4 regions of the Rhodoferax ferrireducens T118 genome follow, and region 3 is predicted to be linked to each of the others. Evidence: predicted binding sites of a transcription regulator. Region 3 holds the regulator's gene; each other region holds the start of a gene.

Region 1 (3,725 bases), 340 kb from region 3:
ACACAACCCACGCGGCCGGATCCGTTTTCTTGATGCTACCGCTGAAATGCTCAAAGCTTTTTGGAAAATGCAGGGTTGACATAAAGACTCCTACTGAAGCGTGGGTAGGCCAACCGGTTCAGGCATTGGCTGTAAGTCAGCACATCCCACACCTCAACCTACGCTTAAAAATGCGCAGTTGCAAGCAGTTTTTGCTATGGGTGTTGCGAAATATCAAAGGTCTTTGTTGACAGCCGTCCTTCAGTTCGGCGCCGGGCTCCGGCGGGTTGGTACAGGCCCCGGTGCTTATAGATGCAAACAGGTCAGCTTATTCTCAATCATTCTCTTAATTGTTAGAATGTACGAATGAATCAAAGAACGCTAAAAGACTTGCTCTACGAACAAGTCGCACGCATCGGCAAGGCGGTTTCCAGCCCGAAACGGCTGGAGTTGCTGGAGTTGCTGGCGCAGGGGGAAAAAACGGTTGACGTCATGGCGACCGAGTTGTCGGCCGACATCAAGCTCATCAGCGCGCACCTGAAGGCCTTGCGGGATGCTCGCTTGGTCACCTCTCGTCGCGACGGCAAGTATGTGGTCTACCGGCTGACGGGTGGTGACGTGGCTGGCTTGCTGGTGACATTGCGGGAGGTCGCCGAGGAGCACTTGCTGGAACTGAGGTTGGCGTTGGATCAGATGGTGGCCGATCCGGCCAGGCTCGCCTCAGTCGGCCGAGAAGCACTGCTGGAACAGGCCAGGCGGGGCGATGTCGTTGTCATCGACGTTCGGCCGCTAGCCGAGTACGAGGCGGCGCACCTGCCTTTTGCCCGCTCGATGCCGATGGCCGAGATCGAAAAACGGCTCGCGGAACTGCCCTTCGACAAGGACATCGTGGCCTATTGCCGCGGACCCTTCTGTTTGCTGTCCGACGAAGCTGTCGTTCTGCTTGCAGCCAAGGGCTATCGGGTACGCAAGATACTTGACGGCGTCAGCGAGTGGCAGGCTGCCGGACTCCCGGTCCAGGCCTCTGCAGGGGAGCCAAGCCAGCCAAGAACCGGCATCACCCCTCAGGAGCCGGTCCGCAAAAACTTCAACCCTTTGCAGTCGACCATCAAACCAGGAGGCCAATGACATGGTCAAGTATCTTTTCATTCTTAACGATCCGCCCTACGGCACCGAACGAAGCTACAACGGCCTGCGTCTGGCGCGTTCCCTGCTGAAGGCGGGCGACGCCGAAGTCAAGCTGTTCCTGATCGGAGATGCCGCCGCCTGCGCCAAGGCCGGGCAGAAGGTGCCCCAGGGCTACTACAACCTTGGCGACATGCTGGGCATGATTGAGCGCGCCGGCGGCGCGATTGGTGTCTGCGGCAGTTGCATTGACGCGCGCGGCATCAGTGAAACTGACTTGGTCAAGGGCGCTTCCCGCAGCTCGATGGACGAGCTTGCCGCATGGACGCAGTGGAGTGACAAGGTCCTGGTTTTTTAAGGAGCACCCCGTGACACGAACCGCGTTGATTCCGGGGGCTGGTCAAATGAACCAGCTAATCTACCTCGACTACAACGCCACAACGCCGGTCGCGCCGGAAGTGCTTGAGGCCACGCTGCCGTTTCTGCGCGTGCATTTCGGTAATCCTTCGTCCGCGCGCCCCTTCGGTCGAATCTCCGCGTAGCTGGCGCAGGCTGCAATCCCAAGCCTCACTCCATTGCTGCAACAAACTGCCTGTTGCAGCGTCAGATAGCACCACGTTGGCAGGCACGAGGAAGGTCGATCGACTTGCTCCAATGGCCGCTTTCGCTTAGGGTTGTACGACGCCCACCCTTTGACGGTGATCGGGTCGCCTATCGCACGCCGCCACGGGCGGGCATCCGACAACCCTTCGTATTTCTGCGCCCCATACGGCTTGCATCCTGTCGAGAAAATTTACACCCGCTTGTAGACTGACAACAAAACGAGGAAATAAGTAACAAATATCAACAGGTTACGAATGATGGCAAGAATTATGCTTGTTGATGAAAATGCACCTGCGACACGCGACAGCGGTCTGCATTGCTAAATGAATAGCAGATGTGCTGTTGTTCTTCATTTTCTCTGGAGAAATATCATGAAGCTGAATTTCGCAAGGTGCACCTTCGCGCACAGTATGAAGACAATGGGCTGTGTTGCGGCGCTATTCCTGGGCTTGCTGGGTGTCGCCCCTTCAAGTTCGGCCACTGTGCTGACGGCGACAGATGCATCTTGGAAAGTCACGGCAGGCGACCTCGGACCAAGCGGCTGGAATGGCAATGCAATCTTCAACGATTCTGGGTGGGCATCCGCGACTGAACTTTCCCCTTGGCCAGGTTACGTGGCGAAAGTCATTTGGAGTGGGGGCGGGCAATTTTCCCAGAGCGAGACCCAGATTTGGGCCAGAGGTATCTTTAATCTCAGCGCCCTTCCTTTGTCTGCAGTCCTCAACAATGGCTTTGACGACGACGGAGATATCTATGTGAACGGCAACCTTGTGGTTAGTGATCACAACGGATTTGCCAATAACTCATTTGCTGACATCACCTCGCACCTGGTCATTGGCGACAATCTCATTGCGTTCACCGCCATAGATAACTATCTACAGTGGGGCTACAACCACGGTGCCGCCGTGCAGGTTGACGCCACATTCGCGCAGGTTCCCGAACCGATGTCACTTGCGCTGCTGGGCCTGGGGCTCGCTGGCCTGGCTTTTGTACGCCGCCGCGCCAAAATATAAAACCATGTAGGGCGCGTTATGACGCGCAGGCTGGGCTGTCGAAGGATGGCCCGGTCCCGCGCCTCCATGCAACGTGGGCGTTTGGCTTCGTGAGCTTGGCCCAAGTACCCAAATCCTGTCATTGGCCGTCAATTTTTCATCAACTCCAATGACTGCTGTGACGGCTTTCATGAGTCCGTTGACATTGCGCGGGCGGCTGAGCAGCGTGACGACAAACCCCTGCTGCAATATCCGGACTGCTTAGCCCTTAAAATTCATTTCTTCCAAGGAGCGTTGCAGTCGGCCACATGGCCGGTCAGGCTTGGATGACCCCAACGACGCTCACCTGATCCATTTAGCTACAGGTGAGTTGCATGTCCGAAATTATTGCCCCCTCCATGAAGTTGTCCGGCCTGGAGCCGTTGACGATTGGCCTTGCGCTGTCAGCCGATGCACCCTCCCCATCAGCCGGGGACAGAGCAGAAGATCTGTCCCCCATCGCTTCGTTTGTCAACATCGGCGAGCGCACCAATGTGACTGGCTCCAAGGCCTTTGCCCGCATGATTTTGAACGGCGAGTTTGACCAGGCCCTGAGCGTGGCGCGCCAGCAGGTCGAGAACGGCGCCCAGATCATCGACATCAACATGGACGAGGCCATGCTCGACAGCCAGGCGGCCATGGTGAAATTCTTGAATTTGATAGCGTCAGAGCCCGATATTTCAAGGGTTCCGGTCATGATTGACTCCAGCAAATGGAGTGTCATCGAGGCCGGCCTGCGCTGCGTGCAGGGCAAACCGGTGGTCAACTCCATCAGCATGAAAGAAGGCGTGGACGCTTTCAAACATCAGGCCAAGCTGCTGCGCCGCTACGGAGCCGCTGCCGTGGTGATGGCGTTTGACGAGCAGGGCCAAGCCGACACTTACGAGCGCAAGATCGGCATTTGCGAGCGCGCCTACCGCATCCTGGTCGATGAGGTGGGTTTTCCGCCGGAAGACATCATCTTCGATCCCAACATCTTCGCCATCG
Region 2 (3,725 bases), 270 kb from region 3:
TGGCGCTGATCATGTGAATGGACAGGTCGGCGCCGTTGTATTCTTCCTCCTGGCTCAGGCGCAAGCCCATGACGGCTTTGAGTCCGCCATAAACCAGCAGACCACCCGCCACGGCCCAGGCCACACCCATGGCGGTGCCGATCAGTTGGGCGCCCAGATTCACGCCCCCCAGGCCGCCGAGCGCTTGGCTGCCAAAAATACCGGCGGCAATGCCGCCCCAGGTGCCGCACAGGCCATGTAGTGGCCACACGCCCAGCACGTCGTCAATCTTCCATCTGTTTTGCGTCAGGGTGAACATGCGCACAAACAGAGCACCGGCCACCACACCCACCACCAGTGCACCTAATGGGTGCATCAGATCGGAGCCAGCGCACACGGCGACCAGCCCTGCCAGGGGTCCGTTGTGCACAAAGCCAGGGTCATTCTTGCCTGCCACCAGCGCCGCCAGCGTGCCGCCCACCATCGCCATCAGCGAGTTGACCGCCACCAGCCCCGAGATCTTGTCCAGCGTTTGTGCGCTCATCACGTTAAAGCCAAACCAGCCGACCGTCAGCACCCAGGCACCCAGCGCCAGAAACGGAATGCTCGATGGTGGATGGGCCGAAATGCCGCCGTCCTTGCGGTAGCGGTTGGCGCGCGCGCCCAACAAGATCACGGCGGGCAGCGCAACCCAGCCGCCCACCGCGTGCACCACCACGCTGCCGGCAAAGTCATGAAACTCGGCGCCGGTCAGGCTTTTGATCCAGCCCTGCACGCCAAAATGCTGGTTCCAGGCAATGCCCTCAAAAAATGGGTAGACAAAGCCGACGATGACCGCCGTGGCGATCAGTTGCGGCCAGAAGCGGGCGCGCTCGGCAATGCCGCCCGAAATAATGGCCGGAATGGCGGCGGCAAACGTCAGCAAGAAAAAGAACCTGACCAGCTCGAAACCGTTCTTGGCGGCCAACTGCTCGGCGCCGACAAAAAAATGAGTGCCATAGGCGACGCCATAACCCACCAGAAAGTACGCGATGGTCGAGACCGAAAAGTCCACCAGGATCTTGACCAGCGCATTGACCTGATTCTTGCGGCGGACCGTGCCGAGCTCCAGAAATGCAAAACCTGCATGCATGGCCAGCACCATGACGGCGCCGAGCAAGATGAACAAGGTGTCGGCGCCCTGTTTGAGTGCTTCCATGAAAACCTTTTGAGAAAAAATGAATTGAATTGGTGCATCCGGCAGCTGATTGCCGACTGCGCACCAAACTAAAGCAAAAAACGCGCCAAAACGGTCCCCCATGAGTACGGACTACGTGCGTCCGGGCCGCCGTGTCTCCAAGCGGTGCAGGCAGGACGACAAGCAGGGAGGGTCACCGGCACAGGTGCTCGTCCGTTACCATCGCCCGCTATGGACGCATTTTTAGTTTCAACCGGTATCGTGGCCTTGGCCGAAATGGGTGACAAAACCCAACTACTCGCACTTCTGCTGGCGGTGCGCTTTCGCCGGCCCTGGCCGATTGTGCTGGGCATCTTTGTCGCCACCCTAGCCAACCACGCCCTGGCAGGGGCTGTGGGGGCCTGGGTGACCACCGTGCTGGGACCGGATGTGCTGCGCTGGGTGCTGGGCGGCTCGTTCATCGCCATGGCGGTCTGGATGCTGATTCCCGACAAGATGGACGACGACGAAACGGGCGCGGCGCCCCGGTTTGGTGTCTTTGGCACCACCGTCATCGCCTTTTTCCTGGCCGAGATGGGGGATAAAACCCAAGTTGCCACCGTCATGCTGGCGGCGCAATACCACGCTTATTTTTCAGTCATAGCCGGTACCACGCTGGGCATGATGCTGGCCAATGCGCCGGTGGTCTGGCTGGGTGAACGCATGACACGACTGCTGCCGCTGCGCGCGGTGCACATCGTGTCTGCCTTGATCTTCCTGGGGCTGGGGCTGGCGGCCTTGCTGGGGTGGATTTAAACCCTGGCGCTCAGGCGGCAAGCACCGGCGCAACGTGCGATGACGGCGCCGGTTTGTGAAGGGCGATTAACCGCCTTTTTTGCAGCGCTTGCCGGGGTTTTTCTTGTTGTTGGTGGCGGTGCCGCGTTCCAGGCTGCGCATTTGGCCGTGACCGGCGGTGTAGCACACGCCTTTGGGGGCGACAGGACGGGGGCTGGCTTTGCGCTCAGCTTCAGTACGGAATTCTTTGGCCATGAAATACTCCAGATAGTTTTAAAAACAGGCGATTATCCCCGCACTTGGGATTGGGCAGCGGGCCCGGCTTGCTCGGGTCAGTCGCGGTCGGCCTGATCAGACGGCTCAGCACCGGCCGCGCGGGCCGCGCGATGGCCGGGCTTGGCCAATAGTTCCAGGTAAAACTCAGCGCCCCCGTCCTTGGCCAGCGCATCAATCAAACTCGTGATGGTGGCGAAATGGACCACCGCGGCGTTGGCTTCATTGCTGCCAAATTTGCAGTCAAAATCCCAATAGTCCACGCCCTCGGGCAGCGGCACCCGCCGTTGGCGCTTGACGTACTTGCGGATCTCGTGTTTGGTGGCTTCCAGCACCCGGTCACGGTTTTTGCCTTCAATGTCTAATTTAAACGTTTTTTTCACGCTGGCCTTCTGAGAATTAATGCGGCACATCCCCACATGGGGATGTGATTCGCGAACGTTCGATTATGCGTTGACGGCTTTGACTGGGCGCATGCCAGTGGCAGGCGCTTCAGGCCCGTGCGATCCTGGGTGTCGCGCGCGCGATGATGGCGCCGGCATCAACACCGCGCGGCAGTGTGCCGTAGTTGTGCTGACCGACCTGCCCCAGGCGTGACTCGCAGAACGCATCACTCACGAACGCCGGGGCGTGGCGCACCAGCAGGGAGGCCTGCAGAGCCAGCGCCATGCGGTCGACCACATCACGCGCGCGGTATTCAAAATCAGCCAAGTCCTTGAGATCGGTCGCCAGCGCGGCAATATGCCGGTCCAGCAAGGCCTGGGCGCCGCGCGCCTGGTTGACTTCTGCAAAAAAAGCATCCACCACGGCGGGTGTTTTTGACAGCGCGCGCAGCACGTCCAGGCACTGCACATTGCCGCTGCCCTCCCAGATGGTGTTCACGGGCGCCTCCCGGTACAGGCGCGGCATCATGCTGTCTTCCATCACGCCGCTGCCACCAATACACTCCATGGCTTCGTAGGCATGGTTCGGCGTGCGCTTGCAAATCCAGTACTTGCCCACTGCCGTGACCAGGCGCACCAGCAGGTCTTCCTGTTCCTCAAAGCGGTTGTCCATGGCGCGCGCCATGCGCATCGTCAACGTGGTGGCGGCTTCACTCTCCAGCGCCAGGTCGGCCAACACGTTTTGCATCAGCGGCTGCTGGTTCAGTACCTGCCCAAACGCCGAGCGCACTGAGCAATGGTGCAGTGCCTGCGACGCCGCCATGCGCATGCCCGCGCTGGAGCCGATCATGCAGTCAAAGCGGGTCATGCTGACCATCTCGATGATGTTGCGCACGCCGCGCCCCTCTTCGCCGACCATCCATGCCAGCGCGCCGCGCAGCTCGGTCTCAGACGATGCGTTGGACGCATTGCCCATTTTTTTCTTCAGCCGCAGCACCTGCATCGGGTTTTTGCTGCCGTCCGGGCGCCAGCGCGGCAGCAGGAAGCACGACAGGCCGCCGGGCGCTTGCGCCAATACCAGGAACGCATCGCACATGGGGGCCGACACAAAATACTTGTGCCCCACCAGTTCGTAGGCT
Region 3 (3,725 bases):
GCGGCGGCAACGGCGCCCGCCAATGCAGCTTCAGCGCCAGCCGATGCGCTGCGCGCCACCACGACGCTGGGCGGGGATAAGAAGTGATGCCAGACAATCTTGTCCGCCCAGCCCAGTTGCGCAGCGATGGCGCCCAGTGCGAGAGTCGACTCGAAGTCAGCCACCTGCAGAAGTTCTACGGCAGTCGCCAGGTGGTCAAAGACGTGTCGCTGGTGGTCTGCAAGGGCGAGGTGGTCGGTTTGCTGGGGCCCAACGGCGCCGGCAAAACGACATCCTTCTACATGATTGTCGGCCTGGTGCATGCCAGCGCGGGTGACATCAAGATCGATGGTCAGTCGGTTGAGCGCATGCCGATTCACAAGCGTGCCCGGCTGGGCTTGAGCTACCTGCCGCAAGAGGCGTCCATTTTTCGCAAGCTCAACGCAGAAGACAATGTGCGGGCGGTTTTGGAGCTGCAGCATGACGAATCCGGCCAGCCGCTGAGCAAGGACGAAATTGAAAAACGACTGACCGCCTTGCTGCAGGACCTGCGCGTGGAGCACCTGCGGGAAACCCCGGCGCTGGCTCTGTCCGGTGGTGAACGCCGCCGGGTCGAGATTGCGCGCGCACTGGCCACGCAGCCGCGTTTCATTCTGCTCGACGAGCCGTTTGCCGGGATCGACCCGATTGCCGTGATCGAGATCCAGCGCATCATCAGCTTCCTGAAGAACCGCGGCATCGGGGTGCTGATCACCGACCACAACGTGCGCGAAACGCTGGGTATTTGCGACCACGCCTACATCATCAGCGATGGCAGCGTGCTGGCCCAGGGCACCCCGGCCGAGATCGTCAACGATGCTGAAGTGCGCCGGGTCTATCTCGGCGAGCACTTCAAGATGTAAACATGTTGACCCCATGAAACAAGGCCTTTCCCTTCGGGTTTCGCAGCATCTGGCGCTGACGCCACAGTTGCAGCAGTCGATCCGCTTGCTGCAACTCTCCACGCTGGAGCTCAGCGCGGAGGTGGACCAGATGCTCGATGACAACCCGTTTCTGGAGATGACGGCAGACGAGTCGCCGCGTGAGGAATTTGGTCTGGCGCAGGCTGACACACCGGTCCGGGGTGATGACCTCGACGCTGAACGTGCTACAAGTTCGGTAGCTGACTATCCAACAGAGACGAGGGCTACAGCCGAGAATGATTCAAATGATTCGCCGCTCTCGGCGGACGATGCGCAGAGTTGGGAGGGCGACGGCAGCGCCTCCTTGGCGCCCGATGACAGCGAGTGGGGCGGTGACGCCAAAGCCCGCAGCAACAACCTCAACGGCGATGACGACGCCGATGTGACCGAGCTGGCGCGCACCCAGGTGTCGCTGCAAAGCCACCTGCACGCGCAGGCGCTGGCCTTGCGCCTGAGTGCCGAGGATCGCGCCGCCTTGCAGTTCTTGATCGAGTCGCTTAATGACGATGGTTATCTGGAAGACACGCTGACCTCGCTCGCCGAGGGGCTCGCCGGCGGCGATGAGGCCCAGGTGGAGCAGCTGGTCCACCATTTCACGGTCGCCTTGGGGCTGCTGCAGAGCCTGGAGCCGGCGGGTGTGGGTGCGCGAGATCTGGCGGAATGCCTGAGTCTGCAACTGCGCGCCTTGCAGCAGCTGGAGCGGCTAGAGCCGGCCCGCGCCGCCACCGTGCAGGTGGCGCTGCGTATTTGTGCCCAACCCATGGAGTTGCTGGCCCGGCGTGACGTCAAGCGCCTGATGCTGCTGTGCGACGCGACGGATGCTGCCGTGCGCGAAGCCATTGCGCTGATCGCCCGTCTGGAGCCCAAGCCGGGGCGGCGCTTCGTGAATGTGGAGCGCAACATCGTGGTGCCCGATGTCCTGGTGATTCAAGTGGGCCAGGGTACGCAGGCCAAATTTCAGGTGCGCCTGAACACCGATGTGATGCCGCGCCTGCGCGTGCACGACATCTACGCCAATGCCATCAAACAGCACAAGGGCGGCGGCAACGATGCGTCCAGCTACGCCGCCCTGCAGCAGCGCCTGCAGGAGGCACGCTGGTTCATCAAGAACATCCAGCAGCGCTTTGACACCATCCTGCGCGTCAGCTCGGCCATCGTCGAGCGGCAAAAGAGTTTTTTCATGCATGGCGAACTCGCCATGCGCCCGCTGGTGCTGCGTGAGATTGCCGAAGAGCTCGGTCTGCACGAGTCCACCATCAGCCGCGTGACCACCGCCAAATACATGGCGACCCCGTTTGGCACCTTCGAGCTCAAGTATTTCTTTGGCTCCGGCCTGGGCACCGAGTCGGGTGGCAATGCGTCGAGCACGGCGGTGCGGGCCTTGATCAAACAATTTATCAGCGCCGAGAGCCCGGCCAAGCCGCTCAGTGACCACCAGTTGTCCGAGATGCTCAAAGAGCAGGGCATCGAATGCGCCCGCCGCACCGTGGCCAAATACCGCGAGGGGCTGCGCATCGCTCCCGCGAGCTTAAGGAAAGCCTTGTGAACCAACTGCAACTCTTCTTGCCCTGCGCCGCTGGCGTGGAAGACTACCTGGCCCCCGAGGTGCTGCGCATCACCGGCTTGCCGCCGGGCTGCGTGACCAAGCAGCGCGGCGGCGTGGCCGTGCGCACGTCCTTCGCGCACGCGATGCTGCTCAACCTCTACAGCCGGCTGGCGCAGCGTGTGCTGGTGCTGCTGTCGTTCACCGAGTACCGCAACGAACAGGATTTGTACCGCGCCGCCAGTGAGGTGGCCTGGGAGCGCTGGTTCACGCCGCGCGAAAGCATCAAGGTGGAAGTGACGGCGCAGCACAGCCCGCTGACCAGCCTCAACTTTGCCGCGCTCAAGATCAAGGACGCGGTGTGTGACCGTTTCCGCGTCACGGCGGGCGGCGTGCGCCCGGACGTCAACACCCAGTGGCCCGATGTGCGCATCTACACGCACCTGACCACCGACAGCTGCTCGCTCTACATCGACACCTCGGGCGAGCCCCTGTTCAAGCGCGGCTGGCGCGAAGACAAGGGCGACGCGCCCTTGAAAGAAACCCTGGCCGCCGCCATGCTGGCCGCCAGTGGCTGGGCCGATGGCGACGAGGATTTGCTGCCGCTGTACGACCCCTGCTGCGGCAGCGGCACGATTGTGATTGAAGCGGCCCAGATCGCCTGCAATATTGCCGCCGGCTCGCTGCGCCGTTTTGCCTTCGAGAAGTATTTGCCGTTCCAGCGCCCCGTCTGGGATGCTATAAAAAAAGAAGCTAAAGAGTCAGAAGTGACGAGGGCTCCAGGCCAAAAACCTATTATTTTCGGCAGTGACGTGGCGCACCGCATGGTCGACTTTGCCCAGCGCAACGCGCAGCGCGCCGGCGTTGCCGACGTGATCGAGTTTCGCGGTGGCGACGCCTTGCAGCGCCTGCCGCCGATTGATATTCCTGGTGTGATGCTGCTCAACCCACCGTATGGCGAGCGCATCGAGGTCGCCGGTGTGGCCAAAGGGGCGCGCCACGCGGCCAGCCAGTTTGAGGACGAAGAGGCCGAAGTGGGTCGTTTTGGTGCCCGCGAGCTGCCGCAGACGCAGGAAGGTGGCGAATTCTTCAGCCAGCTGGCCAGCCACTGGAAGAAGAACTACCCCGGCTGGAGCGCCTGGATACTCACGCCCGACCTGAAACTGCCGGGCAAAATGCGCCTGAAAGAATCGCGCCGCGTGCCGATGTGGAATGGCCCGATCGAATGCCGCCTGTTCCGC
Region 4 (3,725 bases), 1.2 Mb from region 3:
GGCGTCGCCATAGGGGCCGGTGCGCAAGGCCACATCGAGCAGGCGTTGGGGCCCGCGCAGGTTTTGGGTGGCGTCCATCACCGCAGCGGCTTGTGCACCGAACTGACGCTGTGTATCTTGCGCAAACTGCGCGTCATCCAAAGCATTCACATCCACGTCGGCACCATGACCTTGCACGATGGCGGCCAGCTTGAGCAGGATTTGCCACTCGGAGGGCCGATCCTCGGCCGGCAGCACCGGTCGGCTGTAGCGGGCGTGGTTGCGCCACGACAACTGGGGGAATGACACGTCAAAGTGCTCGTCCTGCAGGGGCGATACGCCCGGCAAAACAACGTCCGCATGGCGCGTGGTCTCGTTCAGGTAAATGTCCACACTGACCATGAAGTCCAGCGCCTCCAACGCCTGGGCCAGACGCGCCCCGTTGGGCGCCGAGATCACCGGGTTGGTCGCCACCGTGATCAGGGCGCGGACTTGATCGGTGCCGGGGGTCTCGATTTCTTCAGCCAGGCAGGTCATGGGCAGCTCACCCATCACCTCGGGCGCGCCGCTCACGCGCGAGTGATGGCGTCCCGTGGCCACGCCGCGCCCGCTGCCGCTGGCACCCGACGTGTTGCTGGCAAACGCGGCGGCTTTGGTGAACATGGCGCCGCCCGGCACATCCAGATGGCCGGTGAGGATGTTGAGCACATCCACCAGCCAGCTCGCCAGCGTGCCAAAGGTTTGTGTGCAGGTGCCGATGCGGCCATAGACGGCGGCGCGCTCGGTGTGCGCCAGCTCACCCGTCAATTCAACAATGGTGTCAGCCGTCATGCCGCAGCGCGCGGCCACCGCCTCAGGCGTGAAAGCAGCCACCGCTTGCTGCACCGCATCAACGCCACTCACCCAGTCAGCCACCGCGCCCAATCGCACCCATTGCCTGGCAAACAGGGTGTTCACCATGGCCGCCAGCAAAAACACGTCGGCACCGGGGCGAATGAAGTGGTGCGCATCGGCCACGGCGGCGGTCTCGGTGCACCTGGGGTCAATCACCACCAGGCGGCCACCACGGGCCTGCAGGTCTTTGGCTTTGCCGCGAAAGTCGGGCACGGTCCACATGCTGCCGTTGCTGGCCAGCGGGTTGGCACCGATCACCAGCAGCAACTGGGTGCGCGTGATGTCGGGCAGCGGCACCGTCATCCAGTGGCCAAACATCAAGCCGCAGGCCAGTTGCTTGGGCACCTGGTCCAGGCTGGAGGCTGAAAACACGTTGCGCGTGCCCAAAGCGCGGGCCAGCTTGGGGAAGTAAGTCAGCAAGCCGTATTTGTGCACCGTCGGGTTGCCCACCGCCACGGCAACCGCCTGGCGGCCGTGCTGGGCCTGCAATGGCGGCAGGCGGCGCGCAATCTCGGCAAAGGCTTGCGTCCAAGTGGCGGCCACATGCCGGCCGTTGCGCTTGATCAGCGGCGTGCGCAGCCGGTCCGGGTCGTCATGCAGGTCTTTGAGTGCCACCGCTTTGGGGCAGATATAGCCCTGGCTGAGCACATCGCGGGCGTCCCCCTTGATGCTGGTCACAACACCGTCCTGTACCTTGATCTCCAGCCCGCAGCAGGCTTCGCACAGGGGGCAAATTCGGTAATGGGTAGTGTCCGTCATGGCAGGCCTCGTTCAAGAAAGGGGGGATTGAGTCACAGGCTGAAGCGGGTTGTCCAGAACATGGGTGACAGCCGTGTTTTGCTGAGGTGGCTGCTGGTTTTTCCGGGGCTCAAGATTAACGGTGCGTGAGGAACTGAACTGCGGTTTCGATCAAAAAAGTGTCGCCGATTTTTACACCCGTCCCCGGCACGGCGACCCTATGGTCGCCAATGCATAAGTTAAGTCCTTGATTCTTATGGCTTCCATGGCGTCTCGCCCTCTCTTGGCATGAAACATGCTGCTAATCGTCAACCCATCACGTCGATCAACCTTCAAGGAGATTATGATGAAACTCAAGAGGTTTTTACCGGTAGCCATTGTGGCTTTTGCGGCGAGTTTTGCCGCCAATGCAACCAGTTTGTTGCTGCCGCCGGCGAACGAAATAACGGTCGGCACGTACGGTGATTTCTCCGTTTACTCGCTCGATCTGCTGCAGAAATGTGCCGCCGCCGGTGACCCACGCTGCCTGCCCAGTGGCCCTTACCCGGTGCAGTCGAGCCCGGGCCAGATCAACAGCCAGCTGATCATCTACAGAAACTCCAACGGGACGCAGGTCGATAATTACAGCAGTCCGACCGGCCCGTTTGTCGGCCAGTTGCCAGCGGTTGTCAAGGTGGACGACCCGTTCGACGCGCCCACGGGCAGTGGCGTCACGGCGTTCAACATGACCGCGGCCAATGAACCGGCGACGACATGGGCGGGCGGATCCGACATCGTTGGCCGCTGGGACGCGAGCCTGTCATCGGTACTCGCTTATCTCACCCACGGAACGATACGCAGCGACCTGGTCTTCCTGTTCGACAACAACCAGCAGGGAACGGACCTTACCCAGCAGCAGTTCATCTGGGCCGAACTCAAAATTCTGGATGCCGCTGGCAATCCAACCGGCACCTGCTATGAGTTGAACTCGAATTTGAACTCGGGCTTTTTGGGTCATTGCGGTGACACCCCCGGCGACCCGCTGTTCACGGCCTTCGACCAACCCACTGATTACGTCAGCACGGTCGGTCGTTTCTGCGTTGACTTCACAACCGGCGCGGCCTACAACCAGGGCGCAGCCAATCAGGCTGCCTGCAATCCCGGGGACTACTTCGTGAGCAACAACCTGGGCGCCAGCAATGCCGAGTTCGCGGCCTATGTGGGTGAGCTCAACAACAACCTGGAGGCCTGGGCGGCAGCTGGTTACTTCATGTCGGTCGATTTCAAGATGCGCGCGCTGAACGACGGTGGTGAGCAGCTCTTTATCTGCGACTTTTGCGCGCTGACGCCGGGGAACTTCATTCCGGAGCCTAATTCGCTCGCACTCGTTGGACTGGCCCTGTTTGCTGTCGCGGGCTTGGCACGCCGCCGCAGGAACTGAATCAGGCGCCGTTTTAATCGGCGTCCCAAAGCAACAAAGGCCCTGTCACCCGACAGGGCCTTTTTCTTGATGGGCGCGCTTTATTCGCACCGCAAGATAGCGCACGAGGCCCCGGTTTATCTCAGTCATGCATTTTTTGCATAAAGCCATTGAGCGCGGATTTATTTGCTTTCAAGTCCCAGGGGGCAGTCCTAGACTGACTGGCATGCAAATACTCAACCGGTGCCTCATGGCCAGTCTCACGCTTGCATTTTTCTGATGGCACGAGGCGATCACGCTGCGCGCCAACTCTCGACCACCAACCAAGGAAAACACAATGAGCACTCGAATCGAAAAAGACTTTCTGGGCGAAAAAGAACTGCCCGACAGTGCCTACTATGGCGTGCAAACACTGCGCGGAAAGGAAAACTTCCACATCACCGGCATCCCGATGTCGAACGAGCCGTACTTCGTCAAAGCGTTCGGCTACGTGAAGAAGGCTGCCGCACTGGCCAATCGCGATCTTGGCGTGCTGGATGCCAAGATCGCCAATGCCATCGTTAGCGCCTGCGACCGTTTGATTGCCGGGGAAATGTGCGACCAGTTCGTCACCGACTTCATCCAGGGTGGCGCTGGCACATCGACGAACATGAACGCCAATGAGGTGATCGCCAACCTGGCGCTTGAGCACCTCGGCCACAAGAAGGGCGAGTAC

What was found. Region 3 encodes sigma-54, which starts transcription at its own class of promoters, with help from an activator protein. Its sites were predicted from a motif close to TGGCANGNAANCTGCTTT; they were not measured.
Region 1: the regulator sigma-54 is predicted to act here: its motif matches at 1,966-1,983, upstream of RFER_RS24425 (PEP-CTERM sorting domain-containing protein).
Region 2: the regulator sigma-54 is predicted to act here: its motif matches at 1,248-1,265, upstream of RFER_RS02580 (ammonium transporter).
Region 4: the regulator sigma-54 is predicted to act here: its motif matches at 1,896-1,913, upstream of RFER_RS19535 (PEP-CTERM sorting domain-containing protein).

The regions. Positions count from the first base shown of each region.
Region 1 is NC_007908.1:472,514-476,238, forward strand. Features, by position in the region: gene RFER_RS23875 (hypothetical protein) at 1-82, opposite strand, end outside; gene RFER_RS02305 (ArsR/SmtB family transcription factor) at 346-1,107, shown strand; gene RFER_RS02310 (DsrE/DsrF/TusD sulfur relay family protein) at 1,109-1,462, shown strand; gene RFER_RS23880 (hypothetical protein) at 1,473-1,646, shown strand; gene RFER_RS24425 (PEP-CTERM sorting domain-containing protein) at 2,079-2,720, shown strand; S-adenosyl-L-homocysteine riboswitch at 2,980-3,050, shown strand; gene RFER_RS02320 (vitamin B12 dependent-methionine synthase activation domain-containing protein) at 3,074-3,725, shown strand, end outside.
Region 2 is NC_007908.1:542,996-546,720, forward strand. Features, by position in the region: gene RFER_RS02580 (ammonium transporter) at 1-1,177, opposite strand, end outside; gene RFER_RS02585 (TMEM165/GDT1 family protein) at 1,388-1,951, shown strand; gene RFER_RS23895 (hypothetical protein) at 2,018-2,185, opposite strand; gene RFER_RS02590 (DUF6172 family protein) at 2,263-2,586, opposite strand; gene RFER_RS02595 (isovaleryl-CoA dehydrogenase) at 2,696-3,725, opposite strand, start outside.
Region 3 is NC_007908.1:813,573-817,297, forward strand. Features, by position in the region: gene lptA (lipopolysaccharide transport periplasmic protein LptA) at 1-87, shown strand, start outside; gene lptB (LPS export ABC transporter ATP-binding protein) at 87-881, shown strand; gene RFER_RS03880 (RNA polymerase factor sigma-54) at 895-2,487, shown strand; gene RFER_RS03885 (THUMP domain-containing class I SAM-dependent RNA methyltransferase) at 2,484-3,725, shown strand, end outside.
Region 4 is NC_007908.1:4,294,731-4,298,455, reverse strand. Features, by position in the region: gene RFER_RS19545 (molybdopterin-dependent oxidoreductase) at 1-1,632, opposite strand, end outside; gene RFER_RS19535 (PEP-CTERM sorting domain-containing protein) at 1,958-3,031, shown strand; gene RFER_RS19530 (aspartate ammonia-lyase) at 3,348-3,725, shown strand, end outside.